One region of the Serratia sp. NA_13 genome, then DNA from elsewhere that is predicted to be linked to it. Evidence: predicted binding sites of a transcription regulator. Region 1 holds the regulator's gene; each other region holds the start of a gene.

Region 1 (3,282 bases):
CGGCACCACCACCACCAGCGTGGCGTTCCGTAAAATCTTTCAGCAGTTGAACATCCGCGCCGCGGAGCTGGAAGGTGACAGTTTCCACCGCTATACCCGGCCGGAAATGGACGCGGCGATCCGCAAAGCGCGCGATCTTGGCCGTCATATCAGCTATTTCGGCCCCGAAGCGAACGATTTTGGCCTGCTGCAACAAAGCTTTAGCGAGTACGGTACCAACGGCACCGGTCGTTCACGCAAGTATCTGCACACCTACGATGAAGCGGTGCCCTATAACCAGGTACCGGGGACCTTTACCCCGTGGGAAGCCTTACCGGCACCGACCGACGTGCTGTTTTATGAAGGGCTGCACGGCGGCGTAGTGACCGAACACAACGACGTGGCCAAGCATGTCGACTTGCTGGTCGGCGTGGTGCCTATTGTTAACCTGGAATGGATCCAAAAGTTAATTCGCGATACCGGCGAGCGTGGCCACTCCCGTGAAGCGGTGATGGATTCAGTGGTGCGTTCGATGGAAGACTACATCAACTACATCACACCGCAGTTTTCGCGCACCCATATCAACTTCCAGCGGGTGCCGACGGTAGATACCTCCAACCCGTTCGCCGCCAAGGCGATCCCCTCGCTGGACGAGAGCTTTGTGGTGATCCACTTCCGCGGCCTGGATCAGATCGATTTCCCTTATCTGCTGGCGATGCTGCAGGGATCTTTTATCTCGCATATCAATACGCTGGTGGTGCCGGGCGGCAAAATGGGATTGGCAATGGAGTTGATTATGGCGCCGCTGGTGCAGCAACTGCTGGAAGGCAAAAAAATCGGCTAACTTACCGGAGCGCGGCAACGGACCGCGCCCCTTTATCTATCAGGACACCGCGCGGATCTCAAAACTGTGGGTCACGCTGGCGGCCTTGCTCAGCATCAATGACACCGAACAGTACTTCTCGGCGGAAAGATTCACCGCGCGCTCAACAATTTTGTCACTTAAATCTTTACCGGTGACGATGAAATGCAGGTTGATATGGGTAAACAACCGTGGCGCTTCTTCGCGCCTTTCAGAGGTCAGCTTCACCTCGCAATCACGCACGTCGTTGCGTCCTTTTTGCAGGATCGACACCACATCTATCGCGCTGCATCCTCCCACCGACATCAGCACCATTTCCATCGGACTGGGCGCTTTATCGCCGGCGTTGCCGTCCATCAATACCTGATGGCCAGACGCGGATTCGCCCAGAAACGTCAACCCTTCCACCCACTTAACTCTTGCCTGCATGCTGGTCACTCCGGTTAATTTCTTAAAATCAGACTACGCTTTCGCATAGAAACTGGCAACGGAACCTGATGCTAATCATGCTGAAGCGAGACAACACAAGACACCCGCCTCACTCTGTGCTACAAACAGAGCCGCAATAAATCTTTCCGGGACACTGATTTCAGGGAAACTCCCAGGGAAAGGCTCCTTTACCGGTATGTTAACAGAATGTAGCTTGCAGCTCTCCCGGCAAGTTAATATGCTAGAGCGACAGCGTATATTTATGACACGCCTCAAAACCTGCTGCCAGCTACCATTAAAACAACGGCGACAGCACGTTTTACAGGGAACTCTGACCCCTGTGACACAAGGCAGCGATAACAACAGAGGATAACAGCGAATGGTTCTCGGCAAACCGCAAACAGACCCTACTCTCGAATGGTTCCTGTCTCATTGCCATATCCACAAATATCCATCCAAAAGTACGCTGATTCACCAAGGTGAAAAAGCCGAAACGCTTTACTACATCGTCAAAGGCTCCGTCGCGGTGCTGATTAAGGATGAAGAAGGTAAAGAGATGATCCTGTCCTACCTTAACCAGGGGGATTTCATCGGCGAGCTTGGATTATTTGAAGAAGGTCAGGAGCGTAGCGCCTGGGTTAGGGCGAAAACCGCCTGTGAAGTGGCTGAAATTTCCTACAAGAAATTCCGCCAGTTGATTCAGGTTAACCCGGACATCCTGATGCGCCTGTCAGCTCAGATGGCAAACCGTCTGCAGATCACCTCTGAGAAAGTGGGTAACCTTGCTTTCCTGGACGTTACAGGCCGCATCGCGCAAACCCTGCTGAACCTGGCGAAACAGCCTGATGCCATGACCCACCCGGATGGTATGCAGATTAAAATTACCCGTCAGGAAATTGGTCAGATCGTCGGTTGCTCACGTGAAACCGTTGGTCGTATTCTGAAAATGCTGGAAGATCAAAACCTGATCTCCGCCCACGGCAAAACTATTGTCGTTTACGGCACCCGTTAATCACTGAAAAAACGGCGCGATAATTCGCGCCGTTTTTTTATGCCCCTAGTCATCATGTGGCGCCGACTGATTTATCATCCGGAAGTTAATTACGCACTACGACAAACGCTGGTGCTGTGCCTGCCGGTTCTGCTCGGGCTGTTGATCGGCCAACTACAATACGGCCTGCTATTTTCCCTGGTTCCCGCCTGCTGCAACATCGCCGGGCTGGACACGCCTCATAAACGCTTCTTTAAACGCCTGATCGTCGGCGGTTCACTGTTTGCATTCAGCAGTTTGTTGCTGCAGCAAGCTCTGTTGTGGCAGTTGCCGCTGCCGATACTGATGCTCGGCCTGGCGCTGCTGCTCGGTGTCAACGGTGAAATAAGCCCGCTACACGCCCGTCTGCTGCCTGCTGCGCTAGTTGCCGCCATCTTCTCCCTCAGCATGGCCGGTACGGTGCCGCTTTGGCACGCGCCGGTGTTATATATCGTGGGCACGGCCTGGTACGGCCTGTTTACCTGGTTCTGGTTCAAGCTGTGGAAAGAACAGCCGATGCGCGAGTCGCTTAATCAGCTCTATCTGGAACTGGCGGACTACTTCGAAGCCAAATATTCGCTGTTGACCCAGCACACCGACCCGCAGACCGCATTACCTCCCCTGCTGGTGCGCCAGCAAAAGGTCATGGATCTGATCACCTTGCTGTATCAACAACTTAATTTTCTCCCCCATGCCAGCAATCTCGAACAAAAGCGCCTGCAACGCACCTTCCAGGTCGCGCTGGATTTGCAGGAACACATCACCGTCAGCCTGCACCTGCCGGAAGAGGTGCAAAAACTGGTAGAACAGAGCCAGGCCGAAGCCATTATCCGCCGCAATGCGCAGGTAATTGCCAATCGGCTGCGCACGGTGGCGCACGATATTCTCTACCACCAACATTCGCAACGCTTCAATATGGGCAATGAACTGACAGCATTGGAAAAAGTGGCGGCACAGCACCCGGAGAATCCGGTTGGGCAGT
Region 2 (3,282 bases), on a different contig from region 1:
GGATAGGTTGCACGCAATACAGCAAGGCGAAAGTGGCAAGGCCGGCGGAAAATAACGCCAGAGTGACGCGCATAAACTGCGGTGTTCCGCGTTCGATGTAGGGAAGTTTGTTAATGGTGGAACGTTGGGTTTTTGGCGCAGTGGCCGCGTTATCGTTGGCGGCCCGCGTCGACGGCATATCGGCCGCAGAGCGCACAGGGGTTGTCACAGTCTTTCCTTACCGAACATCGGGTATATATCAACACATTATGAATTAACAAAATCATAGGGAGAGGGCAGTTTTTTGTCTAATATATTAATAATTAAAATTGAGATGTTTAAAGTATGAATATCGAATTGAGGCATCTGCGTTATTTTGTCGCCGTGGCGGAAGAGTTGCATTTTGGTCGTGCCGCAGAACGTCTGCGTATTTCTCAGCCGCCGCTCAGCCAGCAAATCCAGGCGCTGGAGGAAATGGTCGGCGCACGCCTGCTGGCGCGCAACAACCGCAATGTCAGCCTGACCCAGGCGGGGGAATTGTTTCTGAAAGAGACCTATCAGGTGCTCGATCAGGTGAATCGCGCTGCCGAGAAAGCGGCACGGTTGGAACGTGGCGAACTGGGCGAATTGACCATAGGTTTCACCTCGTCGGCCCCCTTTATCAGCGTGGTATCGCGCAGTCTGCGAGCTTTTCGTCAGCAGCACTCACAGGTGCATATCAAGATGCGCGAAGTGAACACCAAGCAGCAGATTGAACCCTTACTCAATGGCGAGCTGGATCTGGGCGTGATGCGCAACACCCGCTTACCGGACGTGTTAAAGCATCAGCTTTTACTGTGTGAACCCCTGGTGGCGGTGGTACCGGAAGGGCATCCGTTAACCCATGTGGCACCCGGTACGTTACGCTTCCACCATCTGGCGGAAGAACCTTTTGTTTTTTTCTCCCGTGAAGTGGGAACCGCGCTGCATGACGAGATTTTGTCGCTGTTGGCCAAAGCGGGGATCACCCCTTATATCACCCAGGAAGTCGGTGAGGCGATGACCATTATCGGCCTGGTTTCCTCCGGATTGGGCATCTCGATTCTGCCGGCGTCTTTCGCACGGGTTAAAATCGACGGGGTGCAATATTTACCGCTGGCGGAACCTGAGGCGACGACCGAAGTTTGGTTGGTACATCATCGCCAACGCCCCCTGACAGCTGCGGCCAAATCCCTGATGGCGTTACTGTTACCCTGAAAGCCAACTGGGTAAATAAAACGCAATCCGCAGGCAAAGTAGGGTGAATTTGTGCAGCAAATCACATAACGAATCAAATAGTTGACGCTGTATTACAAAAGCCCCACCATAGCCGATAGTCTTTATTTAGAAGCGCGAAAAATAGTAGGAGCAGGTTTGTGATTGCGGTTGGGCAGCCTGGGCATATCGATCAAATCAAGCAAACAAATGCAGGGGCAGTTTATCGGCTAATCGATCAACTGGGCCCAATTTCGCGCATCGAACTGTCAAAACGGGCGCAGCTCGCTCCCGCCAGTATCACCAAAATCGTCCGTGAACTGCTGGAAGCCCATCTGGTTAAAGAAACCGAGTTCCAGGAAGTCGGCAGCCGTGGTCGTCCGGCGGTTGGGCTGGTGCTGGACACCGAAGCCTGGCACTACCTTTCCGCCCGTATCAGCCGTGGCACCATTACGCTGGCGCTGCGCGATATCAGCAGCAAACTGGTGGTGGAGGAGTTGTTGCCACTGGCCGCTGAACACCCCGACCCACTGTTAAAACGCATTCTTGCTGAAGTCGACCAGTTCTTTATCCGCCATCAAAGCAAGCTTGAACGCCTGACGGCGATCGCCATTACGCTGCCGGGCATGGTTGACGCGATTTCCGGCGTGGTACACCGTATGCCGTTTTACGATGTCGAAGATATGCCATTAGGCCCGGCGTTGGAAACGCGTACCGGTCTGCCGGTTTACCTGCAACACGACATCAGCGCCTGGACCATGGCCGAAGCCTTATACGGCGCTTCGCGCGGCAGCCAAAACGTGATTCAGGTGGTGATCGACCACAACGTTGGCGCTGGGGTGATCACCGGTGGCAGGGTGCTGCATGCCGGTAGCCGCAGCGTGGTCGAGATTGGCCATACCCAGGTCGATCCTTACGGCAAACGCTGTTACTGCGGCAATCACGGTTGCCTGGAAACCGTCGCCAGCATCGAAAATATGCTGGAAATTGCTCGTGCGCGCCTCGGAAGCTCAATGAGCTCCAGCCTGCACGGGGCACCGTTGACGGTCGAGTCTCTGTGTGATGCGGCGCTGGCGGGCGACCAACTGGCGAAAGACATTATCCTTGGGGTGGGGCACAGCGTGGGCCGCATCCTGGCGATCATGGTTAACCTGTTCAATCCGGAAAAAATCCTGGTCGGTTCCCCGCTGAACCGGGCGGCAGAAATTCTACATCCGGCCATTGCCTCCTGTATACGTCAGCAGTCGCTACCGGCCTACAGTGAGCAGATTCAGGTGGAGCCCACTCAGTTCTTCAATAAAGGCACCATGCCCGGCGCGGCACTGGTGAAAGAAGCGTTATACAATGGTTCGCTGCTGGTGCAGTTGCTGCAAGGGTAGGCTGCGCCCCAAAAAGCCGTACTCTGCGTTGTCGGCCTTGAACGTAGACCCGCTATGCTCAGCATCCGCCGCCTTGATTACGGTTTTTTGGGTCTGCGACGGTGCCACGGTCAATCATGGGGCACAGCCTTTCACCAATCAGTAATTCTTATCGTTTAACGACAAAAGGTTGAGCTACCTCAAGCCCCGTCTCCCCGGCATCCTCTAGACTTTTCCCGTTCGTCGCTTTCGCCACATTCTTGGCGACTTTTTGGTTAACGGTGCATCTCGGGGCAATTAATTCATGTTAACGCGTTTATTTGTTACAGGTACGGATACCGATGTCGGTAAAACCGTGGTTTCCCGCGCTTTATTACAGGCGCTTGCTGCGCAGGGCCGTTCTGTGGCCGGCTACAAACCTGTCGCTACGCGCTGTCAGGAAACCAGCGAAGGCCTTCGCAATAAAGACGCTTTGGTGTTGCAGGCATCTTCGACCATGGCGCTGTCGTACCAGGAAATTAATCCCATTACCTGTCTGGAAGAGGTCTTTCACGCGCAACCTACCAAGGATACCGACTACGGCGTGATGAGCAGTGGGCTACAACATTTGTTCACCAAAGCCGATACCGTGGTGGTAGAAGGGAGCGGCGGCTGGCGCGTATTGATGAACGATATGCGGCCTTACGCCGAATGGGTCATTCAGGAACAACTG
Region 3 (3,282 bases), on a different contig from region 1:
AATTCGTCGCTGGCAAACATCTTCAGGTTGGCCAGGGTTTGCGCGGCGAAAGCTTCATGCATGTCGATAAGCGCCAAGTCTGCCAGGCCGATACCGGCGCGATCCAATGCCAGCGGTGTAGCGTAGGACGGCCCAAGCAACATATCTTCCCACACGTCGATGGCAGAGAAGGCAAAGCTGCGCAGATAACCTAGCGGTTGTAGGCCCAACTCTTTCGCCCGCGACTCGCTCATCATCAGCACCGCCGCCGCACCGTCGGTCAGGGGGGTGCTGTTGGCTGCAGTAACGCTGCCATGCTTGCGATCAAATGCCGGTTTCAGCTTCGCGTAGGAAGCCAGGCTGGAATCTTTGCGAACGTTGTTGTCTTCGCTAATTTGGCTGCGATACGGCGGCACGTAGGCGGTCATCACCTCATCGTGCAGCAGTCCCTGTTCCCAGGCTCTGGCCGCTAACTGATGCGAGCGGTGCGCCAGCGCATCCTGCTCTTCCCGGGTGATGCCGTGGCTTTTCGCCATTTGTTCGGCGGTATCGCCCATTCGCAGCCCCGTAGAGTATTCCGCCACCGCCGGAGGAACCGGCATCAGGTCACGGAACTTCAGTCGGCTGAACAGCTTAAGGCGCTGCGACAGAGTGCGGGCCTTGTTAACGTCCACTAATGTACGCGCCAGTGCCTTGCTGACGCCAATAGGCAGTACGGAGGAAGAGTCAGCGCCACCGGCAATGCCGATACTGATGCTGCCGGCCATGATGCTTTCCGCCACGTTGGCAATCGCCTGGAAGCTGGTCGCACAGGCACGCGACACGCTGTAGGCATCGGTATGCACACTCATGCCGGTGCCGAGCACGATTTCACGCGCGATATTCGGTGCTTCAGGCATTTGCACCACCTGGCCGAACACCAGTTGTTCAATCAATGCAGGATCGATACCGCTGCGGGCCAATAATTCACTCACCGCCGTTTTACCCAAATCCACCGCTGGAATACCGTGATAAGCGGTCGCCTGTTTGGCAAAGGGGGTGCGCAGTCCATTTACAATCGCAATACGGTCACCGTGACGGGTCACCAATGGCAGTGCCTTACTCATAAACGCTCCTGAAGAGAATAACGCCAGCGCAACGGTCAAGAAGAGGTCTGACCTGATGGGGTCATTGTTAACCAAATGTTTACATTTGGCAAACCGGCAGAAGTGAAAACTGAGAGCAGGAGCAACTTTCTAGAGGAGGGTTGAGGAGGAAGCGAGTGGCGCGGGTGAACCCCGCACCGTTTTAAAGCAGCAATTAACGCAGGCCAAGCTGGAAAATAAAGGTTTCTGCCTGGCAGGCAAAGGTGAAATCAGCCACCAGTTCCACACCACCGTCAACCGGTTTAATGCTACTGCTGATGTCGCAAGGGTCAGATTCCACGCCGCGGGCTTTTTCGGTCAACACCGCCAGCATTTTCTCTGCATCTTGCTGATTAGCAAACACCTGGTTGTAGGAGGCGGTGCAATCGGTATTGTCCATGACGGTACCGACATCAACACAGCAACAAGCGGCAGTTTCCTGGGCGCTACATTTATTAAGTGCGTTTGACATGATTCATTCTCCTCAGGGACCGCCGTTACGCGAGTCCAAATTGCCATTTAACTACTGGCGCAAAGACACAAGATTCTGCGCTCATTTTACTCTGCGATGAAACCGATCACTAGCACTTACTTTTTATAGGTGTTTTAAGTGATGGAAATCACAAATGAAAATCGTCGCCTGCTAAGAAATGGTAAGAATTTTGTTATGCACTGCTGGTTTTTTGTTAGCCAGATCTCTCTTTTGATATCAATTTGGAAATATTTCAAAAACAATGTTGCAACATTCTCACAGGTCGGACCTATAATTCAGCCACTGGTCTGATTTGTCTGAATGATAACGGACCCTACAATCCCGCGCTCCTTGTTACTCTAAGTAACATAGTTTAAATAATAAACACATAATGAGGTTTTGGTCATGAGCCAGAAAAACCTATTTACTAAATCAGCTCTCGCAGCTGCAGTGGCAATTATTTCTTCAAACGTGTCTGCCGCAGGATTCCAGCTGAATGAGTTTTCATCAGCTGGTTTAGGACGTTCGTATTCTGGCGAGGGCGCCATGGCGGATACTGCAGCTTCCGCCAGCCGCAACCCGGCCCTGCTGATGATGTACACCCGTCCGGAACTCTCCCTAGGTGCGGTGTTTATCGATCCGGATGTAGACATCTCCGGCAAGTCACCTTCCGGTGCTAGCCTGGATTCTAAAAATATCGCCCCTACCGCCTGGGTGCCAAACCTGCATTATGTTCAACCTATTAACGATCAGTTTGCCGTGGGTGGCTCGGTCACCAGCAACTACGGCCTGGCGACCGAATTCAACGACGGTTATACCGCTGGGGCTTACGGTGGCAAAACTGACCTGACCACCGTCAACCTGAACCTGAGCGGTGCTTACCGTCTGAACAAACAATTCAGCTTCGGCCTGGGCTTTGACGCGGTTTACGCCAAAGCCAAGCTTGAGCGTTATGCCGGTGAAAGTGGTGCAGCCCTCGGAATGCCAGCTGATACTCAAATCTCTCACCTGAAGGGCGATGAATGGGGCTTTGGCTGGAACGCCGGCCTGCTGTATGAAGTCGACGAAAACAACCGCTATGGCTTAACTTATCGTTCAGAAGTGAAAGTCGACTTCGACGGCGACTACAAAAGCAGCATTCCATCCCGCCTTAACCCGCTGCAGGGAAGAACCAGTCTGCCATGGGGGACCGATGGCAATACCATTCCTGGCTCTCTGACCCTGAACCTGCCGGAAATGTGGGAAATCTCAGGTTACAACAAGGTTGCACCTCAGTGGGCTATCCACTACAGCCTGGCTTACACCAGCTGGAGCCAGTTCCAGGAGCTGAAAGCTACCGGCAACAACGGCCAGACGCTGTTCGAGAAGCATGAAGGCTTTAAAGACGCTTACCGCATCGCACTGGGTACTACCTACTTCTACGACGATAACTGGACCTTCCGTACCGGTATCGCCTTCGATGACAGCCCGGTGCCGGCCCAGAACCGTTCTATCTCTATCCCGGATCAGGACCGCTTCTGGTTGAGCGCAGGTACCAGCTACGCGTTCAACAAAGACGCTTCGGTTGACGTCGGTATCTCCTACATGCACGGTCAGAAAGTCACCATTAAAGAAGGTCCATACACCTTCGAATCGGTGGGCAAGGCCTGGCTGTACGGTGCCAACTTCAACTACCGCTTCTAATCTTTTCGATAACGAAGCCAGGAG

What was found. Region 1 encodes CRP, which controls carbon source genes, mostly activating them, when cyclic AMP is high. Its sites were predicted from a motif close to ATGTGANNNNNNTCACAT; they were not measured.
Region 2: mlc (sugar metabolism global transcriptional regulator Mlc) is a predicted target of CRP. The motif match lies at 1,265-1,282, and genes of this name have one in related genera.
Region 3: ACUTSU_RS09075 (YfcZ/YiiS family protein) is a predicted target of CRP. The motif match lies at 1,712-1,729, and genes of this name have one in related genera.

Annotation. Positions count from the first base shown of each region.
Region 1 is NZ_JBQZFV010000018.1:74,282-77,563, reverse strand. Features, by position in the region: gene ACUTSU_RS20195 (phosphoribulokinase) at 1-823, shown strand, start outside; gene ACUTSU_RS20190 (OsmC family protein) at 863-1,270, opposite strand; gene crp (cAMP-activated global transcriptional regulator CRP) at 1,650-2,282, shown strand; gene ACUTSU_RS20180 (YccS/YhfK family putative transporter) at 2,337-3,282, shown strand, end outside.
Region 2 is NZ_JBQZFV010000001.1:306,152-309,433, forward strand. Features, by position in the region: gene ACUTSU_RS01435 (MFS transporter) at 1-178, opposite strand, end outside; gene ACUTSU_RS01440 (LysR substrate-binding domain-containing protein) at 325-1,215, shown strand; gene mlc (sugar metabolism global transcriptional regulator Mlc) at 1,374-2,591, shown strand; gene bioD (dethiobiotin synthase) at 2,875-3,282, shown strand, end outside.
Region 3 is NZ_JBQZFV010000004.1:123,952-127,233, reverse strand. Features, by position in the region: gene fadI (acetyl-CoA C-acyltransferase FadI) at 1-1,085, opposite strand, end outside; gene ACUTSU_RS09075 (YfcZ/YiiS family protein) at 1,279-1,575, opposite strand; gene fadL (long-chain fatty acid transporter FadL) at 1,981-3,258, shown strand.